Linked DNA regions of Candidatus Pseudothioglobus singularis PS1. The protein of the gene in region 1 binds, or shares a complex with, the protein of each later gene. Links are inferred from orthologs where the notes say so. Each region holds a gene or a part of one and is shown on either strand. Other genes may lie near its edges. The genes, in order: hisH and hisF.

Region 1 (9,104 bases):
GAAGCGAAAGAAGATTGCCCTGCTTATGAATAATAATATCAATCTATTTGGTTACCACCTTCCATTAGATGACCATCCTGAAGTAGGAAATAATATTGAATTAGGTAGAATCCTTGGAATAAAAAAAATGAGGCCAGTTGAGGATAGTTACCTTTGGCAGGGTGAATTAAAAACTGATTTAAAGAGTTTTTCTAGTTTAATTGAGAAAGAGCTGGGAAGGACGCCCCAGTTATTTGGTGAAATGAAAGAATCAGTAAACAAGATTGCTTGGTGCACTGGTGGAGCACAAGGCTTCATAGATGAGGCTATAAAACTCAAGGTTGACTTATATTTAAGTGGTGAGGTCTCTGAAAGAACTCCTGCAGTGGCTAAAGAGAATGGCATTGCCTTTATCTCAGCTGGACACCATGCAACTGAAAGATATGGAGTTCAGTCACTATGCAATCATCTCAGTGCTAAATTTAAATTGCAACATCAATTTATTGATGTCGATAACTCTGTCTAGTTACATTATCATTTGGAGCCTCCATGGAGCGTGTAAATTTATCTAGTTCTTCTAGCATTAGTAGAATAATTTATGGAATGTGGCGTTTAGCTGACGACATCAATACCTCATCAAAACATATTAGTGATAAAGTTAACCTTTGCCTGGGTCAGGGGATAACTTCATTTGATCAGGCTGCTGTATATGGCTTGTATTCAGCTGAAGCATTATTTGGAGAGGTCTTGAAAGCTAATCCATCGTTAAGGCATAAGATTGAGATTGTATCTAAATGTTGCATAGTCAACCCCTCTGATAGATATGCTGGTGTATCTGTGAGTCATTATGACACCTCAAGGGAGCATATTTTTAATTCTGTGGACTCATCTTTAAAGAATATGGCTACAGATTATCTAGATCTACTATTAATTCATCGCCAAGACCCTTTTTTGGATCATCATGAGACTGGAAAGGCTTTAGATGATCTTATAAAGTCTGGAAAAGTTAAAGAAGTGGGTGTCTCAAACTTTAAGCCTTGGGACTTCAATCTTCTGCAGTCATCCATGAAAAGTCACCTAGTGACTAATCAAATTGAAATGTCCTTAGCTGCAACTGACTCTTTTACAAATGGAGATCTGGCTTTTCATCAGGAGCGAGCAACAACAATTATGGCTTGGTCACCTCTTGGAGGTGGCAAACTGATGAAGGATAAAGGAATACTTGGTAAGGCCTTAAAAAAGATAGCTGTTAATCAAAATGTTGATATAGCAGCAGTTGCAGTTGCTTGGTTATTGGCTCATCCAGCAAGGATTTGTCCTGTAATGGGGACAAATAATCTAAATAGGATAGCGAAAATTTCAGATGCTATGAATGTAAAAATGGATCGTGAGTCTTGGTTTGAGTTGTACACAGCTTCGTTTAATGATGGTAAATTGCAATGGAGACTCCCTTGATTTTATTAAAAATAAGAGTATTTTCTTGATTTCAGGCAATAAAAAGCCGAAAGTGTTGTATATATTTATGAATATTAGGTCTAGTACTTTATAATCTAAAGTCTTTTTAAAGCCTTAGAACATTATGAGTCAAAAATATAACGTAGCTATTGTTGGAGCAACTGGAGCAGTTGGTGAAACTCTAATCTCAATTCTTGATCAGAGAAACTTTCCTATTGAAAATCTTTACCCTTTAGCCTCAAAAAGATCAGCAGGAAGTAAGGTCTCTTGCCAAGGTAAGTCATGGGTGGTTGAAGATCTTGAAACTTTTGATTTTTCAAAAGTCCAGATTGGATTGTTTTCAGCTGGAGGAAGTATTTCGGAAAAATATGCACCCATTGCAGCTGAACAAGGCTGTATCGTGATTGATAATACTTCACATTTTAGAAGGGACGAGGAAATCCCTTTAGTAGTTCCGGAAGTAAATCCCCATGCAATCGCTAACTATACAAATCGCAATATTATTGCTAATCCCAATTGTTCAACGATTCAGATGTTAGTTGCTCTTAAGCCAATATATGATGCTGTAGGCATCTCAAGAATTAATGTGGCTACATATCAGGCGGTTTCAGGCAGTGGCAAAGAAGCAATTACAGAGCTCACCTCTCAAACTGCTAACTTACTCAATGGTAATGATGTTGAAGTGGAAGTATATCCTAAGCAAATAGCATTCAATGCTATACCCCATATAGATACTTTTCAAGAAAATGGATACACAAGAGAAGAGATGAAAATGGTCTGGGAGACACAAAAAATCTTTGAGGATGAAAGTATTCTCGTTAATCCAACGGCTGTAAGAATTCCAGTTGTATATGGTCATTCTGAGGCTGTTCATATAGAAACTAAAGAGAAAATTAGTGCAGATGATGCTAGGAATTTGCTTGAAAAAGCTGACGGCGTGGTAGTGATGGATCAAAGAGAGGATGGTGGTTACGCAACTCCATTTTCTGAAGCAACTAATAATGATGCAACTTATGTCAGCAGGATAAGAGAAGATATTAGTTTTGAAAATGGGTTAAATATGTGGGTTGTTTCGGATAATATTAGGAAAGGAGCGGCTCTGAACACAATTCAAATAGCTGAAATACTCATCAGAGACTATATTTCATAAGATAAAATCAAATCATGATTATTAAAGAGCGCAAAACAAACGAAACTAACATCAAAATAAGCCTTGAGCTTTATGGCGTTGGTAATTCTAAAATTGAAACAGGTGTTCCATTCTTGGATCACATGTTAGATCAAATTGCTCGTCACGGACTAATGGACCTGACCATTGACTGTAAAGGAGATAATGAAATTGATGATCATCATACTGTTGAAGATATTGGAATAACACTTGGGCAGGCTTTTTTTGAGGCAGTAGGTGATAAAAAAGGTCTAACTCGATATGGTCACGCCTATGTTCCTCTTGATGAAGCGTTATCAAGAGTGGTTGTGGACCTATCAGGGAGGCCAGGATTAGATCTAGGTGTTAAGTTCACAAGGGATAGAGTGGGTTCATTTGATCTTGATCTTATTAGAGAATTTTTTCAAGGGTTTGTTAATCATTCATTGGTCACTCTTCATATTGATAATTTAAAGGGAATTAATTCGCATCATCAAGCTGAAACAGTTTTTAAGGCATTTGGAAGGGCACTTCGAATGGCTACAACTCCAGATGAAAGGCAATCAAATATAATTCCCTCAACCAAGGGTTCACTCTAGAAGATAACTAGGAAGGGCAACATGCAAACAATTGCAATTGTTGACTACGGAATGGGAAATGTCCGTTCTGTTCAAAAAGCATTAGAATATGTTGCTCCAAATGATGAGTGTATTCTCACTAATGATCCAAAAGTTATTCGAGACTCAGATAGAGTTGTTTTTCCAGGACAAGGAGCTATGGGCTCCTGCATGAGAGCACTTGAGTCCAATGATCTTATAAGTGCAATAAAATTATCTTCCGAATCGAAACCATTTCTAGGAATTTGTCTTGGACTTCAGTTATTATTTGGTTATAGTGAAGAAAATAATGGTACAAATGGTCTTTCAATAGTACCAGGTGATGTCGTTAAATTTAATAATAAAGATTTAAAAATACCACATATGGGATGGAATAATGTTAATCAAGTAAAAAATCATCCACTTTGGTACAAAATTGATAATAATAGCCGTTTTTATAGTGTCCATAGTTATTATGTTACTCCGACTGACACTTCTTGCGTGGTGGGGACAACAGAGTATGGTCAATTATTTGCTTCTGCAATAGCTATTGATAAAATATTTGCGGTTCAATTTCATCCTGAAAAGTCACAAAGTGACGGTCTTCAATTACTCAGAAATTTTGTTGAGTGGGCTTAATTTATAAGCATTGTTAGTAGTCTAGATCTAGGCTATTAATCTATAAATTTTTTAAAGCTGTTTTAGAGCCTGAATGTAACCATCAAGATCAAAAGCAGCATTATTTTTTTGAGCATTGAAAATCATTTCTGCTATATGTTCCATCATCATATGTTCTACTTCATGCGCATCTTTGATTTTTAGTAAAAGTTGACTATGAATTTCCTTAATTCCTTTTGGTTGGTCCATTGTAATTTGATCTTGAAGGGTCAGATGAAGGTTAATATGAAGAAAGGGGTTAGTGTTGCCTTGTTCAGGAAAATACTCTGAATCTAAATTTTTGATTAAGTTTTGATATTCTGGATGTTGTTCAACTATCTTTGATAATTGAAGTTCCAATGGCTCTAGTTGTTCCTGACTCGTGTATTTTTCCCAGGCTTGTTTTAGATATTGTCTTTGTTTAGATCTGTTGGATGTAAACACTTAATATGCTTTAAATATTTTTCTCTTCATATTCACACAAATCTAGCAAGGTACAATCAGGGCAGTGCGGTGATCTTGCCTTACATACGTATCTGCCATGAAGAATCATAAGGTGGTGTGCTGGAACTTTAAATTCATCTGGAATGAATTTAATGAGTTTCTTTTCAACCTCTAGAACAGTTTTCCCAGATGCGATAGCAGTTCTGTTGGCTACTCTATATATGTGTGTATCTACTGCAATGGTAGGTTGACCAAATGCCGTATTTAGAACTACATTTGCGGTTTTTCTGCCGACACCTGGTAAAGCTTCAAGTTCCTTTCTAGTTTCTGGAACTTCAGAGTTATATTTATCAATCAATATCCTGCAAGTTTGAATGATATGCTTAGCTTTTGAATTAAATAGACCAATAGACTTGATTGTTTCTCTTAAGGTATCTTCACCCAGCTCAAATATAGTTTCGGGTGTATTTGCAAGAGGAAATAAGATATCAGTGACTTGATTAACGCTCTTATCAGTCGCTTGTGCTGATAGTGTAACAGCAACTAGAAGTTCAAACGATGTTGAGTAGTTCAGTTCAGTTGTAGGATTTGGTATTTGCTTTAAAAGCCTAGCAAACATTTCACTTCTTGTTTCTGCGTTCATTTGAACCTTTTTAATGATTAAACTATGGGCAAATATTATACTTAATTTTTACATATTTATCAATAACTAGCTCTTGCTCTTAGATAAATGATTGTGCATAGTCTTCTAGCTCTTTCCAAAGGTTTTCCCTTCTAGGCTGAGTCTCTCTGAGGCTTTCTATGCTTCTTTCAAAGCTATCAATTGAAAGAAATCCATTTGCACCACTCTGAATTCTGGATTGAACTATTTCAAACCACTGTTCTTGTTCAAATTCATTGAGTAGCTGAGGATAATTTCTTGCTTTAAAGTTTAAAAATAACTTGGTCAGTCTTCTATCTTCAAATTCTGGGACAAATTCAGATAGTTGAGTTGGTGATAAATTTTGAATCTCATTGCAAATTTGTCGATCATTATTACTTATAAAACCATCATATAGTGACTGATCAACATCTCTGCTTGGCTCCCTATCAGAGTCGTTTCTGTAAATTGCACGCACTTTATCTTCAATACTTTGGCTATTATGCTGAATAAATCGTAAATTTTTCAGACACTTGTCTAAGTTTAATTCAAATTTCTCAATCAAAATTGGCGATAGTTTAAAGTTATCTGAGTTTGGACTACATACAAACATTGGGCTTTTGTTATAGACCAACTCACTGAGATCAAGCTTTTCAATGCCTTTAGGTAGGTCTGATTTTTTGGAAAACGTTAATGTTTTTAATTCTTCAGACTCAAGCTCTAAAAAAATCTCAGGGTCTTGATTCAAATTAAAGACAATCGAACGATCATTGTATTCAGGATGATTACAAATTGAAGTAACGAGTCTTGTAAATGATGACTTATAGCCAAAAGATGAAGATGTTAAAAGCATAGGGTGTAGAGGCTTTACCAGTTGAGCGACTTCTTTTTTATCATTGAGGCTTAACGCGTAATTAAAAAACTTTGGCTGCGTATCTTTGATAATCCTTGCAATACCAATAGTAGCTCTAACATCAGCCATTGCATCGTGAGCATTAGTATGTTCAATGTGATTAGCAGGAGCTAGCCTATCAAGTTTAAAGATAGGTCTATTTCTTTCATTTTTAACCCAATTAAGGCTTCCCTCTTCTTTATGTGCATAGCAAAATCTTGCCACATTAAGTATGTCCCATCTTGCATTGCCATTTTGCCAATGCCAAGAGTAAGGATCTAAGAAGTTTCTGAAAAGAGTGTGCCTTGTATATTCATCATCAAATGCAATTGAGTTGTATCCAACAATGCAGGTACCAGGTTTAGAGAATTCATCATGAATTTTCTTTATAAACTCATGCTCAATTAAGCCTTTTTTTTCACACAGCTGAGGTGTGATACCTGTAACTGCGCAAGCTTCAGGAGCTGGAAGAGAGTCATGAGTGGGTTTACAGTAAAACATATGCTCGTCTAGAACATTTAGATTTTCATCTGTTCTTATTCCTGCAAATTGAGCAATTCTTTGGACTTTTGGCGAAAGGCCAAAGGTTTCGTAGTCGTACCAGTAAAATGTCTTCATGTATTCCTGTGTTTACAGTAATTATATATGTAACAAGAGATTTTTAACAGGCATGGCTTGATTAATCAAAGAGTCCACCTTAAAAAAATAAGACGTACAAGGGGCTAAACTTAAAATCAATAAGAGATTTAAATTAAAACTGTGTTTTCTTTGGGGTTAAAAAAAACCAAAAAAACAGTTTAATACGGAACGTTAATTTAAAAACCCAGCACTGAGGCTGGGTTTTTATAAAATAATTCTTAAATTATTTCGCTACTACGTTAGCAGCTTGAGGGCCTTTAGCGCCATCTTCAAGTTCGAATTCTACTTCTTGGCCTTCCTCTAGTGATTTGTAACCATCACCTTGAATAGCTCTGAAGTGAACAAATACATCATCACCACTTTCTTGTTCAATAAAACCAAAACCTTTTTTTGCGTCAAACCATTTGACGCGTCCTGTTGTTGTAGACATGCAGTCTCCTAAAAAAAAATAAAACATGGAAAAGATGCAACCAACCCAAATTACTGTGAAACCGTCATACAATGAAGCAACAACACAACATAAAAATCAGCTGAATTTTAACCAGCACTTGCAATTTTAACCTAAAAATTCAAAAATGTATATTAATTTGATAGTAGCAGTATTTTGAGGCTATTTTCTAGACCTGCTTCTTGAAAATTTCTTATCTCTATTTGAGCGTGGCTTGCCATTTCCTTTTCTTTTTGAGTGCTCCCTTTTGAAATGACTTTTTGATTCACGAGGTGCTGTACTGTTATTTTTTTCTGAAAGCTCCTCTATATTTAGTTTCTTATCATAGACTCTTGTGTTTTTCAAAATAGCAAGCGTTTCTTTTGGCATCTCATCAGGTAAATCAACCGTTGAGAAATCTTGGAAAATTTGAATAGCTCCAATAAAAGCGCTACTAATCTCTGCCTCATTTGCTATTGCACCTAGAATATTCCCAGGTTTGATGTTGTCTTTTCGTCCAACTGATATTCTATATCTTCGCATTTGAATAGAGGGATTATCTTTAAGAGGGTCAGCCTTAATCGAAATTGAAATTTTATTTTTATTATCTGAGTCAAATTTAGGTTGATTAATCTCTTTCTCATTAAGAAGAAGCGGTTCAGTGCCTTGCGCCATTAGAGCTAGAGATGAAGCAATCTTAAATGCGTCAACTTCATGCTCTGCTTGATAGCTTGATACGAGTTCTTCAAAAATAGTTAAATCTTGGTTTTCCAGGGTATTAGTAATTCTTTGTTTAAAGTTAATGACTCTTTGTTCATTTATAATTTTTGCTGAAGGGAGCATCATGGGATCAATCGGCTGACGTGTAATTCTTTCAATCGTCTTAAGCATTCTTCTCTCACGTGGTGCTACAAAAAGAATCGCTTTCCCTTCTCTTCCAGCTCTTCCAGTTCTTCCTATCCTATGAACATATGATTCAGGATCTTGAGGTATATCATAATTTACTACATGAGAAATTCTCTCTACATCTAGCCCTCTAGCAGCAACATCAGTTGCAATTAATATATCAATTTTGCCATTTTTGAGTTGCTGAATAATTCTCTCTCTTTGGTTCTGAGCAATATCACCATTGATTGCTTCAGCAGTAAATCCTCGAGCCGATAATTTTTCTGCCAAATCTACAGTTGCAGTTTTTGTTCTAACAAATATAAGAAGAGCATCAAATGACTCAACTTCTAAAATTCGCGTTAGCGCATCAAGTTTATGAACTCCACCAACCAGCCAGTATCTTTGGCTAATTGTCATTGCTGTAGCAGTCTTTGTTTTTACTTTTACTATTTTAGGATTGTTAAGAAATTTTTCAGCAACCCGTCTAATAACATCTGGCATTGTTGCTGAAAAAAGAGCAATTTGGCGCTCTTTAGGTAGCTTTTCCATGACCCATTTGACATCATCAATAAAGCCCATTCTTAACATTTCATCTGCCTCATCTAAGACGAGTGCCTTGAGTGAATTTAGCTTAAGGGTTCCTCTTTTTAAGTGGTCCATGACTCTGCCTGGAGTACCTACCACTGCATGGACTCCTCTTTTTAAGGGCCTTAGTTGAACATCATATGACTGTCCACCATATATCGGGAGAACATGAAAACCTTTAAGATGTCTTGAGTATGTTTGGATTGCCTCAGAAACTTGAATAGCGAGCTCCCTAGTAGGAGCTAGAACCAAAAGTTGAACTTGATTATTGCTTATATCTATTCTGTCAATGAGAGGAAGGGAAAAGGCTGCTGTCTTACCTGTTCCAGTTTGAGCTTGACCAATGACATCATGGCCATCAAGAAGATGAGGTATGCATTGCTCTTGAATTGCAGAGGGTGTTTCATATCCTACGTCATCAAGTACTTTAATGATTTCTTTAGATAGGCCAAAACTGTTAAATGTAATGCTTGATGCATGCTCAGACATGATATGAGAGGGCAGTGAAAATAAAGGGCGGTATTATACCTTGATTTAACTCTTCACATGAAGGCGAGGTCACTAGTAATGGTAAATGAATTAAAAAGTATCATTAATCAAACCATTTAATTGAGCAGCCCATAGAAGGAATTTGATCGACGGGTCCTTTTTCAGTCTCAGCAATAGTCTTCATTGCCTCAAATAGCTCTCGTTTTGCATCTGTGACAGACTCTTTTCTGGATTCATCAAGTCTTCCCCGATATTGTAATCCAAGA
Region 2 (11,262 bases), 240 kb from region 1 along the record:
CGTCAAAACTTCATCCATAAGCGTGAGTTGGTCATTTGAGTCAAGTCCAAATTCAAGCTTAGTATCGGCAATAATAATGCCTTTTTCTATCGCAAGTTTTGATGCAAAGCTATATATTTCAAGACTTACCTCTTTCATTTCTTTAGCTAGATCTATGCCAATTAGGCTCTCAACCTCTTCAAAAGAAATATTGGCATCATGTTCTCCAACTGCAGCCTTTGAGGACGGCGTAAAGATTGGTTTTTCAAGTCGGCCTGCAAGCCTTAGGTCTTCAGGTAAAGCAATACCACAAACCGACTGAGACTCTTTATACTCTTTCCAGCCAGAGCCAATTAAGTAGCCTCTAACGACCGCTTCAACAGGAAGAGGCTTGAGCTTTTTGACAACAATCGCCCTTCCTGAAAGTGTCTCCGCCTCTTTGGCTGTTAACACCTCTTCAGGTTTTATTTTGGTTAGATGGTTTTGAACAATATGCTTAGTTTTGTCAAACCAGAAGTTTGCTATTTCTGTAAGGATTTTGCCTTTACTTGCAATTGGCTGGTCAAAGATAACATCAAATGCGGAGAGCCGGTCGGTAGCTACAATGAGCATGTATTGAGAATCAATATCATATATGTCTCTTACTTTTCCCTGATGAAGTAGAGGCAAGGATAGATCTAATCGAATAGGAGAGCTCATTTGATTACTTTAATAGCTTTATGGCTTTATTTTAATCGATTGAGCTAAAGGTTTGTTTAAGTTGCTATGGATAGAGACCTATTTAATTTTTAATTTTGTAAGTATTTGTTTGGCTCTTTTTTGAAAGCTTGCCATCTCAGCATTTGGAACGATTGATTTTTTGCTAAGCTTAACTTTTTCAGCATCTTTGTGAACTCCGTTGATACGAATCTCGTAATGAAGATGCGGCCCCGTTGACATTCCAGTAGTTCCCACGTATCCAATGAGCTCACCTTTTTTTACTCGCTTGCCCGATTTTAGGCCCTTAGCAAATTTTGACAAATGGGCGTATACCGTGACATACTCTGAGCCATGCTTTAGATAAATGACGTTACCATAACCTGATAGTGTGGCAACATATTTAACAAGCCCTTTTGCTGGGGCATATACAGGGGTTCCGCTTGGTGCAGCAAAATCAGTACCTCGATGAGGCCGATAAGTCTTAAGGGTTGGGTGATAGCGGCGCAATGAAAACCCAGAGCTAATCCTGTTGTACTTTACAGGAGCAAATTTAAATGAGTCGTTTAGCGTTTCACCATTGGCGCTATAGTATTTCTTTCTGCCAAGAGAGTCCTTGTGAGAGAAAAGCGCAATAGTTTTTCTTCCGCTAATATAAATCATGGCACTCGGCGTCTTCTCTCCTTCCCATGATAAAAAGAACCTGTCACCTTTTCTGAGATCACGACTGAAGTCAATCTCCCATGAAAAGTTATCCACCATCATTTTTACAACTTCAGCATCAACACCAGCCTTCTTGGCATCGTAATTAAGAGACTTATTGATTGTAATGACAGTAAAGGAGACATCTCCAACAGGTTGTATATTTGATTTTTCAAAGCTAAATCTTTTTCCATCATAGTTTATGAAGAGCGGATTATCATTTGCAGGGTTAAATATAATTTGCTTGAGAGCATGATTATCATTAAGGCTAATCTCGAATTTATCACCGGGATAGATATTGTTGAGCCTTTGAGCTCTCGGATCTGACGTCATTAGTTTTGTCAGCAGCTTGCCTGAAAGCCCTGCGCTATAGAAAAACTTATAAAAAGCATCCCCACGCGAAACCTTAAAGCTAAAGTCATGCTGACCGCCTGCAAAAGAGGGGGCTGAGAAAACCACACATGCTAGAAGCAGTGAAATAAAAAAAGATTTAATCATTAGTGTTGAGTTTAGTCGTTTTTAGAAATTAACGACAAGGCCAGTTGACGTGAAAGCTGGTCATTTTCCACAACACTAGGGAGTGTGTCAAGATTTTGAGTGGGCGTCTCGTTGAGTGTTTTTTCAATTATCTTACTGATGTCTAAAAAGCTTATTTTATTTTTTAAAAAGGCATCAACAGCAACCTCATTCGCTGCGTTTAGAGTGCCAGGGGCGTTTCCTCCTTGTTTTATGGCTTGATATGCAAGCTCTAAACATTTGTACTTTTTCATGTCGGGCGGAAAAAATTCCAGTGGAGGCTGTTTAGTAAGGTCTAGCACCTCGACTCCTGATAGCTGTCTTCCAGGAAAAGACAGGGCATAAGATATTGCACTTCTCATATCGGGAAGGCCCATTTGTGATAGAACGCTGCCATCATCATAATAGACGCACGAGTGAACAATGCTTTGAGGGTGCACAATAACTTCAATGTGAGTTGCAGGAAGATTAAACAAGAAGCTGGCCTCAATCACTTCGAGCCCCTTGTTCATCATTGTTGCAGAGTCAACAGAAATTTTTTGTCCCATTTTCCAGTTCGGATGATTACATGCCTCCTCTGGAGTGACTTTACTAAGAGAGACAAATGGCATATTTAAAAATGGCCCGCCAGAAGCGGTCAATTGAATTTTGTTTAATCCTTCCTTGCCCGCCTGAAGGCATTGAAAAATTGCGCTATGCTCAGAGTCAACTGGAATGATTTCAGCACCTGATTTGTTGGCGGCGTTCATTAGAAGAGCGCCGCCTAAAACCAGAGACTCTTTATTAGCGAGCATTATTCTTTTGCCAGCCATAGCGGCAGAAAAAGTGGACGACATACCAGCTCCACCAACAATTGCAGCCATAACAAAATCAGTTTGAACATGAGAGGCGATATCATCAAGTGCATTCTCACCGCTTAAGACTTCCACCCCCTTTGGTGCGAGCTTTCTTAGGTTGTTAGCCGCTTCTTCATCGACCAAAATTGCGTATTTTGGCATATGTTTTTTGCAGAGCTCATTCAGGCTTTTCCAGTTTGAGTGCGCGCTGACAGCGAACGCACTATATTCGTCTGGATGGCGAGCAATAACATCTAGCGTATTGAGTCCAATTGAGCCTGTCGCCCCAAGAATTGCAATATTTTTCATAGGACAAAGACCAGAAAGAGAAGAAATATTGGTGCAGACGATGTTAGGCTATCAATGCGATCCAAAAGCCCGCCATGCCCTGGAAGAATATCTCCACTATCTTTATAGCCGCTAATGCGTTTTAATAAGCTCTCAAATAAATCACCAAGGACTGAGACTAAAGAGACCACGAGGGCTAAAATACTAAAGACCAAAAAGTCTTTTAAGTTCGGCGCCTGAACAACAATGAAGACATAACAGAGAGCAACAGCCTGGGCAAGAAGAACGCCGCCATATAGGCCTGCCAGTGTTTTGTTTGGGCTCACCTCAGGACAGAGTTTTTTATTGCCAAACTGTCTTCCTGAAAAATAAGCGCCGATGTCTGCTGCCCAGATTAGTGCCAGTAGAAAAAGCACTAATGAACTATTTTGAGACTGAAGAATAATGAGTGAAGCCGCCATCGGCACAAATAGAAAGAGCCCATTTATTACTGATGTGTAAATATTTTTGCTAACACTGGCATGACTATCTGGGTATTTTATGACCCAATATAAAGCGACAAACCACCATGTTAGTGCTAGGAATAGTAAGGGTGCTAGTAGTGCTGTGTTTTTAGAAAAAACAAAAGCCAGCGCTAATATTGCTATAGTGAAAATGGCTTTATTGGTAGGGCTGGTTATTGAAACTAGTCTGCAATACTCCCAAGAGGCAATAATAAGAATCAATCCAAGAGCTGCTGAGAACCAAGTCTCATTTAATAGTAGTATTCCTGTAATAGCTATTGGTGCTAAAACAAGTGCTGTTAGAGCTCTTTTAATGAGCATTACCTCTCCCCATTGCGCTCACCATAGCGCCTATCTCTAGAATGAAAGTCCTTAATTGCATTATCTAGAGCATCTTCATCAAAATCTGGCCACAAGGCTTCACAAAAATAGAATTCACTATAAGCAATATCCCACAGCAAAAAATTGCTTAGCCTGATCTCGCCACTTGTTCGAATAAGAAGGTCAACTTTTGGATAGGCGGCTAGAGAGGTGAATGATTGAAAGGTTGAGGAGTCAATATCTTCTGGATTAATGTTGCCATTAGCGGATTCAAATGCAATTTTCTTTGCCGCTTCTGCAATGTCCCATTGGCCTCCATAATTAGCTGCAATGACGAGATTTAATCCTGAATTATTGGAAAGCTGTTTTTCTGCTTCGCGAGCAAGTGATTGTATTTCAGGGGTGAATACGGAGAGATCTCCAATAATTTTTAGTTTGATGTTGTTGTCTTTAAGTTTTTTTGTCTCAGTTTTCAAAACGGTTAAGAATAGCTTGAAAAGGAGACCCACTTCTTCACTTGAGCGTTTCATATTTTCACTACTAAAAGCAAAAAGAGTAAGTGTATTGACGCCTAACTTTGCACAGTGCTTGACAATTTTTCTAACAGTTCTAACGCCCTTTTGATGGCCACTCGAGCGCGGCAGATGCTTGGCTTTAGCCCACCTTCCGTTGCCGTCCATAATGATAGCTATATGCTTAGGAGGGCTTTGATTGTTGGTTTGCAAACCGGCATTTTCTGAGCTCATAGAGCGCAATTATACCCACTAGTCATTAAATTTCCCATTGCAAAGTATTTCAATTTGAACGATTAATTAAATAGGGCTCTCGTCAGACAGTAAATGAGGATTTATACGGTAAAATCCATACTATGAGTTTAGCAAAGAGAATAATTCCCTGCTTAGATGTCCGTGATGGAAGGGTGGTCAAAGGCGTTAAGTTTGTTGACATCAAGGACGCTGGAGACCCTGTTGAGGTTGCAAAGCGCTATGACAGGGAGGGTGCAGATGAAATTACGTTTCTTGATATAACGGCTTCGCATGAAGGAAGAAATACGACAGTTGCCATGGTCGAAAAAATTGCTGAACAAGTTTTTATTCCGCTGACTGTTGGCGGCGGCATTCGAGAGGCTGACGATGTTAGAGCCATGCTTAAGGCTGGGGCAGACAAGGTTGCAGTTAATTCTGCAGCTATTTTTAACCCGGGCCTAATTAATGAGCTCTGCGCTATTTTTGGGTCACAGTGTATTGTGATTGCAATTGATGCTAAAAGAGTTTCGTCAAAGCCTTCTAAATGGGAAATCTATACTCATGGCGGCAGAAAAACAACAGGCATAGACGCTATAGAGTGGTCTATAAAGATGACCGAGGGAGAGAATGGCGCTGGTGAAATACTGCTTACCTCGATGGATAGAGACGGAACAAAAGACGGGTTTGATCTTGAGTTAACGCGAGCCGTGTCTGATGCTGTCAATGTTCCAGTGATTGCCTCTGGCGGGGTTGGTAATTTATTGCACTTGTCCGAGGGTGTGGTCGATGGCGGGGCCGATGCAGTTCTTGCTGCGAGTATTTTTCATTTTGCCGAGTTTACAGTTGATGAGGCTAAAAAATCGATGCAACAAAAAGGCATCGAAGTAAGGCTATAGCAAGTTGAGTTTTTGACTCCTTCAGCGTATCATTACGCAGTTTTGATTTCAGGAAAAACATGACCTTTAAAAAAGAATTTTGGGCGCTTTTATCAATATTTCTCCTTCCTATAGGTCTGGGAACTTTGTTCTTTTATTTAAACCCAACTTATTTCAGCCAAAATACGGTTAACTATGGCGAATTAATTACCCCAGTAATTGTTACTGAAAAGTCAGACCTTGACATAAAAGGAGATGCCTCCCTGCAAGGAGTTTGGACGCTAGCCTACGTAACAGATAGTTGTGACAGCCTCTGCAATCAAGCTATTGCAGACGTGAAGACTATTCGCACACTGATCAATATGGACATGCGCCGAATCCAAAGAATGCTTATTACTAATGATGGATCAGCGCCTTCTGTTGAGGATGAAAAACTCATCCTAGCGAGCATCACAAGTGACAAGCTATTAGGCCAGCTTTCAAGGTTGCCAGAAAACTCTATTTTTCTGATTGATCCTATTGGAAACTTTATGCTTTATTACGATCCAAAGGATATCAACATAAAATTTGTGCTTAAGGATTTAAAGCGACTTCTTAAATACTCAAGGATAGGCTAATGGGCAACCTACCTTCCTTGAAAGATCTTTTGGGCCTCTGCAAGATTAAAGTTGTGATGCTTATTTTGCTTACAGCGGTCGTTGGAATGCTCCTAGCTGTTCCCTATGTGCCTAGTTTATTGCTCATTATTGCAGCGTCAGCAGGAATTTCATTGGCTGCAATGTCCGCAGCTGTATTTAATCATGTTGTTGATGAGAAAATTGATACGCAGATGTCTAGAACTGATCAGAGGCCTTTGCCTCAGGGCAAAGTTACAAGGGACCAGGCGCTTATCTGGGGTGCATTTTTGGGCGTTGTTGGAATCGCCCTTCTAGTCGTTTTTGTAAACTTATTAACTGCAGTTCTAACTCTTCTTTCTTTAATAGGATACGCCGTCTTTTATACTATGTATTTGAAAAGAGCTACTCCACAAAACATAGTCATTGGCGGCGCAGCAGGGGCTGCGCCACCAGTTCTTGGGTGGACATCTATTGCGGGTTCGAATGGCCTTGAGTATGCATTACTCTTGTTTCTCATTGTTTTTATATGGACCCCTCCGCACTTTTGGGCTTTGGCTATTCACAGGAGCGAAGAATACAAAAAAGCCGAAATTCCAATGCTGCCAGTTACACATGGACTAGAATTTACTAGAGTACAGATCCTTTTGTATACAGTCCTTTTGTTTCTTGTAACTTTGCTACCTTTTCTAACTGGAATGAGTGGCTTGATATATTTGATTTGTGCAGTATCCCTTGGGGCACTTTTTTTAGGATACTCAATTAAGATTTTTCTTGAGCCTGAGAATTCTAAGATTGCGTTTAAGACTTTTAAATATTCAATTAATTATTTGATGGTTTTATTTGTGGGGCTGTTGATAGATCATTACCTTCTGATGAATTTTGGAGTTGTTGCCTAGACATGAAATCTTTGTTTCAGGTTTTTAGAGCAGTAGCCTCTGCAATGATTGGAGTTGGAAAAAAAAAGAATCTTGCCCAAGACTTTGATGCTACAGAAAAAACAGGCCCATGGCCATACATCATTGTAGCTCTTATGATGACCGTGCTTTTTATTGGCTCATTAATTTTTGCTGTAAGGCTAGTCCTGTCCTAAAACCTCTATGATCTTATCAAGAGCCTCAGCCATTGGTGCAGGCTCGTGAGGGTTTGTCAAAAGAGCAACTAGTTCCAGTTCTGGATTAAAGAGCAAATAGCTGCTAGTGTGATCAACATCATAATGTGCATCTTTTGAAGAGCTGGGCTTTTCATTAGCAACCATTTTGTGCGAATCATCAGCGTGATCATCGTGAGAATGATTATGATTGCTATGATCCTCTTGAGCTGTTTTTTGAGACTGAACCACTTCGTGATAAACGCCAAGAGCTTTGCTAATAGAAATTAGCTCATCTTGTTTTGCTGTTAAGCCCTTGAACGATGAATTAAAAGCTTTAGCAAAGTTATCTAGGTTTCCTAGATCTCTATCCGGATCAACAGAGACAAATACAACTTGAAGTTGATCACTATTTTCCATTAACTGTGATGCTTGGTTTATTTTGGAGAGGTCAATTGGACAAACATCTGGACAAGAAGTGTAGCCAAAATACAGAAGCGCCCATTTATCATCTGCCACATCTGATAAAGGAGTGTTTTTTGATGCATCATCGATAAAGTTGAGTTTGTCTGAAACTGATTTTGCTTCAGGATATAAGGACGCAGCAGGAGCAACAGACTTTTTGAGTTCCTCCATATTGGGCTTGCCACCAAAGAAGAAGAAAACTGCAGCACTAATAATGGCCGCAAGAATAAGGAAATAAATTTGAGTACTTTTTGTCATAATAAGACCTACAAATGTGGCAATTAGTTTTGAAGAGCGTTTTCTTTTGTGAACATTTTGTGAGCAAGGCTCACAAGACTCAAGAGCAGCGCAAGACCGATTACATTGTGCATTGTGGCAGCAAACATAGGCAGAGACATTACTACATTAATAATCCCCAGCGCAACTTGAATTGTTAGAAGGGCAAGAACTATAAGTAAACTGTTTCTGAGTGCTTTGTAGTTTCTAAGAGCAAATGAAAAAGTAATTATTGCTGCAGTTACAACAAGGGCGCCAACACGATGAACCATTTGGATTGCTGTTCGTGTTTCATTTTCTAGGACACCAAACTCATAATCAACTCCAAGTGGTCCCCAATAATAGGCATTATTAAAGTCCATGTCATCAGGCCACATCTCTCCTAGACAGCTAGGAAAATAGTCCCCACAGGCAAGTGCAGCATAGTTAGTGCTGGTCCACCCTCCAAGAAAAATTTGAAAAACTAGAAGTACAGTAACAATGGCAAGCATTATCTTATGCTTGTTGAGAATTGGCTGATCAAGAGTAAGAGGCTTACGTTCATTGAGAAGCAGCCAAAAGAGAAGAGTTGTTGTTGAAAAGCCACCCAATAAATGCATCGTAACTATCCCTGGATGTACTAATTCCGTTACTGTCCACATCCCTAGGGCGCCTTGAAAACCAACCAATAGTAGAAGTGCAGTTGGCAACTTTACAGAACGGAGCGTGTCCGGCCTCCTAAAAATTGCCAATAAAAAGATAATAACAATTGATAGGCCAAGTATTGAAGCGGCGTAGCGATGGACCATTTCTTTCCAGGCTTTTGCTATATCAAGGGGCCTGTCATATTCTGCAGAGATGACATCTGGAACCAACAGCTGACCATAGCAGCCTGGCCAGTCGGGACATCCTAGTCCCGCATCAGCAAGGCGAGTATATGCTCCTAAGATGACAACTATGAGAGCTAAAATAAATGAGAGGTTAAGTGCTTTAGAGTACATAAAATCCAGTAAATGAGGCAACCATTTTAGTTAACAAAGTAGTTGCTTGATTAAAAAATTCAAAAAACTTTAAATAAATGTGCATCTTTTATTTAGGGGTTTATTCTTTTTTTTCAACAATAGGAGTGTAATTTTTTAGCATTCAGTTTATTGGTGAAAAAAGTTCAATCAATATTGAGAATAAAGGTGAATTATTACTTGGTAAAAAAGAGATAAACAGGTATCATTTGGTTGCATTTTTTAATTGAAACTTGAAATTGCACATTCAAGTACTATTTATATAGCTATAAAAGGTTTAATTCGGAGAATCTATGAAACTATTTTTGACTATTACTAGCGCTATTGCAGCATTATTAGGCCCTAGATCTGCTTTTGCAGAGTACACACTTAATATGACAAAAGGCATCACTGACCTTAGCCAGGACATTTACTGGCTTCATATGATGGCATTTTGGGTTTGTGTTGGTATCGGCGTTGTAGTATTTGGTGCTATGTTCTATTCAATCATTGCCCACAGAAAGTCAAAGGGAGCTAAGGCTGCACATTTTCATGAGAGTACTACAGTTGAATTTATATGGACAGGAATTCCAATCTTAATCTTAATTGCAATGGCAATTCCGGCCTCCAAAACATTGATTGATATTGAGGTCCTTGAAAAGGCAGACATGACTATCAAGGTTACCGGCATTCAATGGAAGTGGCAGTATGACTATCCTGAAGAAGGAATCAGCTTTGTTTCAAATTTGGCACAATCTTCGAGAGACGTTATTAAGGCATCACCTGAGGAGCGTGAAGCTGTTCACAAGGAAAGTGACTACCTTCGCTCAGTTGACAATCATCTCGTTCTTCCAGTTGATACAACGGTTAGATTTTTAATTACTTCTAATGACGTTATTCATAACTGGTGGGTTCCCGCTTTTGGCGTCAAGCAGGATGCTAATCCTGGATTTATCAATGATGCATGGGCTAAGCCAAATGAAATTGGAACTTATAGAGGACAATGTGCTGAGCTTTGTGGAAAAGATCATGGGTTTATGCCAATTGTGGTAGACGTAGTTTCTAAAGCCGACTATGCGGCTTGGGTTGAGAGCAAACAGGCTGAAAAAGTTGCTGAATTAGCTAGCGCTACACAAGAATGGACAGAGGCTGATTTGGTTGCAAGGGGTGAGGAAGTTTACAACGCAAACTGCTCTGGTTGTCATCAAAAAGACGGCTCAGGTATTCCAGGAGTCTTCCCAGCAATGATAGGGTCAGAAGTAACAAATGGCCCCGCAGATTATCAAATAGGCATGGTTTTAAATGGCTTAAGGGGAATGCCTGCATTTAAGATGCTTAGCGATACAGATATTGCATCGGTAATTACCTACGAAAGAAGATCTTTTGGTAACAATGGATCAGTTGTTCAACCATCAGATGTTACATCTGCACGTTAATTTAAGGAGAAACACATGAGCTCAACTACAGCGGCAGCAGCACACGACGATCACCATCATGGCCCTGAAAAAGGACTCCTAAGATGGGTTAAAACAACTAATCACAAGGATATTGGAACGCTTTATCTGTGGTTTTCTTTTGCAATGCTCTTGGTGGGCGGTGCCTTCGCTATGGGCATTCGTTCAGAATTATTACAGCCCGGACTGCAATTGTTTGAACCACAATTCTATAACCAGCTGACAACAATGCATGGGTTGATCATGGTATTTGGTGCCATTATGCCTGCCTTTGTAGGCCTTGCAAACTGGCTGATTCCTATGATGGTAGGAGCTCCCGATATGGCTCTTCCAAGAATGAATAATTGGAGTTTTTGGATACTGCCTTTTGCTGGCACGATCCTACTGAGCACATTTTTTATGGAAGGTGGTGCACCTGCTTTTGGATGGACTTTTTATGCTCCACTCTCAACAACATTTGCACCAGATTCAACTGACTTCTTTATCTTTGCAATTCACTTGCTTGGTTTCTCATCAATCATGGGCGCCATTAATATTATTGCAACCGTTCTTAATATGAAGGCACCTGAAATGAGATTAATGGATATGCCTCTTTTTGTTTGGACTTGGTTAATCACATCATTCCTGCTAATCGGCGCAATGCCAGTTTTGGCTGGAGCTGTAACTATGATGCTTACAGATCGTAATTTTGGAACCGCTTTCTTTGATGCAACTGGCGGTGGAGACCCGGTCATGTTTCAGCATATTTTCTGGTTCTTTGGGCATCCAGAGGTGTACATTATGATTTTGCCAGCCTTTGGCATTATCTCCCATATTATTCCTACTTTTGCAAGGAAGCCACTCTTTGGTTATTCATCGATGGTTTATGCAACTGCATCAATTGCATTCTTGTCTTATATTGTATGGGCTCATCATATGTTCCTA

What was found.
Region 2: the proteins of hisH (region 1) and hisF are in contact, whole or in part, in a crystal structure (PDB 6RU0), measured with the Thermotoga maritima proteins. The link is inferred for Candidatus Pseudothioglobus singularis PS1 from one-to-one orthologs. Residues at the interface, in WP_004080484.1 of Thermotoga maritima: Asn15, Arg18, Arg22, Arg117, Leu118, Pro119, His120, Met121, Gly122, Trp123, Asn124, Asn134, Gly135, Tyr136, Tyr138, Val140, Tyr158, Glu180, Lys181, Ser182, Ser183, Lys184, Ile185; in WP_004080486.1 of Thermotoga maritima: Met1, Leu2, Ala3, Arg5, Ser40, Glu41, Asp45, Glu46, Ala70, Glu71, Ile73, Asp74, Ile75, Pro76, Phe77, Asp98, Lys99, Ser122, Gln123, Glu161, Thr195, Leu196, Asn247, Arg249, Glu251.

The regions. Positions count from the first base shown.
Region 1 is NZ_CP006911.1:1,444,337-1,453,440, reverse strand. The notes cover bases 2,291-5,008. They hold hisH (imidazole glycerol phosphate synthase subunit HisH), read left to right. Parts: upstream 2,291-3,201; coding sequence 3,202-3,816; downstream 3,817-5,008. Other genes in these bases: sbcB (exodeoxyribonuclease I), read right to left, coding at 5,001-5,008; nth (endonuclease III), read right to left, coding at 4,289-4,921; W908_RS07325 (DUF1841 family protein), read right to left, coding at 3,868-4,278; hisB (imidazoleglycerol-phosphate dehydratase HisB), read left to right, coding at 2,599-3,180; W908_RS07340 (aspartate-semialdehyde dehydrogenase), read left to right, coding at 2,291-2,584. Outside these bases: W908_RS07350 (Nif3-like dinuclear metal center hexameric protein), read left to right, coding at 1-505; W908_RS07345 (aldo/keto reductase), read left to right, coding at 529-1,434; more of W908_RS07340, read left to right, coding at 1,559-2,290; more of sbcB, read right to left, coding at 5,009-6,428; W908_RS07310 (cold-shock protein), read right to left, coding at 6,673-6,879; W908_RS07305 (DEAD/DEAH box helicase), read right to left, coding at 7,060-8,838; W908_RS07300 (thioredoxin family protein), read right to left, coding at 8,942-9,104. UniProt on the Escherichia coli protein: IGPS catalyzes the conversion of PRFAR and glutamine to IGP, AICAR and glutamate. The HisH subunit catalyzes the hydrolysis of glutamine to glutamate and ammonia as part of the synthesis of IGP and AICAR.
Region 2 is NZ_CP006911.1:1,680,353-1,691,614, reverse strand. What follows is about bases 3,646-6,596. They hold hisF (imidazole glycerol phosphate synthase subunit HisF), read left to right. Parts: upstream 3,646-4,709; coding sequence 4,710-5,483; downstream 5,484-6,596. Other genes in these bases: cyoE (heme o synthase), read left to right, coding at 6,079-6,596; W908_RS08525 (redox-active disulfide-containing membrane protein), read left to right, coding at 5,543-6,079; uppS (polyprenyl diphosphate synthase), read right to left, coding at 3,841-4,587; W908_RS08540 (phosphatidate cytidylyltransferase), read right to left, coding at 3,646-3,841. Also shown: W908_RS08555 (phosphoribosylaminoimidazolesuccinocarboxamide synthase), read right to left, coding at 1-678; W908_RS08550 (M23 family metallopeptidase), read right to left, coding at 757-1,875; dxr (1-deoxy-D-xylulose-5-phosphate reductoisomerase), read right to left, coding at 1,887-3,038; more of W908_RS08540, read right to left, coding at 3,035-3,645; more of cyoE, read left to right, coding at 6,597-6,975; W908_RS08515 (DUF2970 domain-containing protein), read left to right, coding at 6,978-7,169; W908_RS08510 (SCO family protein), read right to left, coding at 7,155-7,889; W908_RS08505 (COX15/CtaA family protein), read right to left, coding at 7,913-8,887; coxB (cytochrome c oxidase subunit II), read left to right, coding at 9,199-10,320; ctaD (cytochrome c oxidase subunit I), read left to right, coding at 10,336-11,262.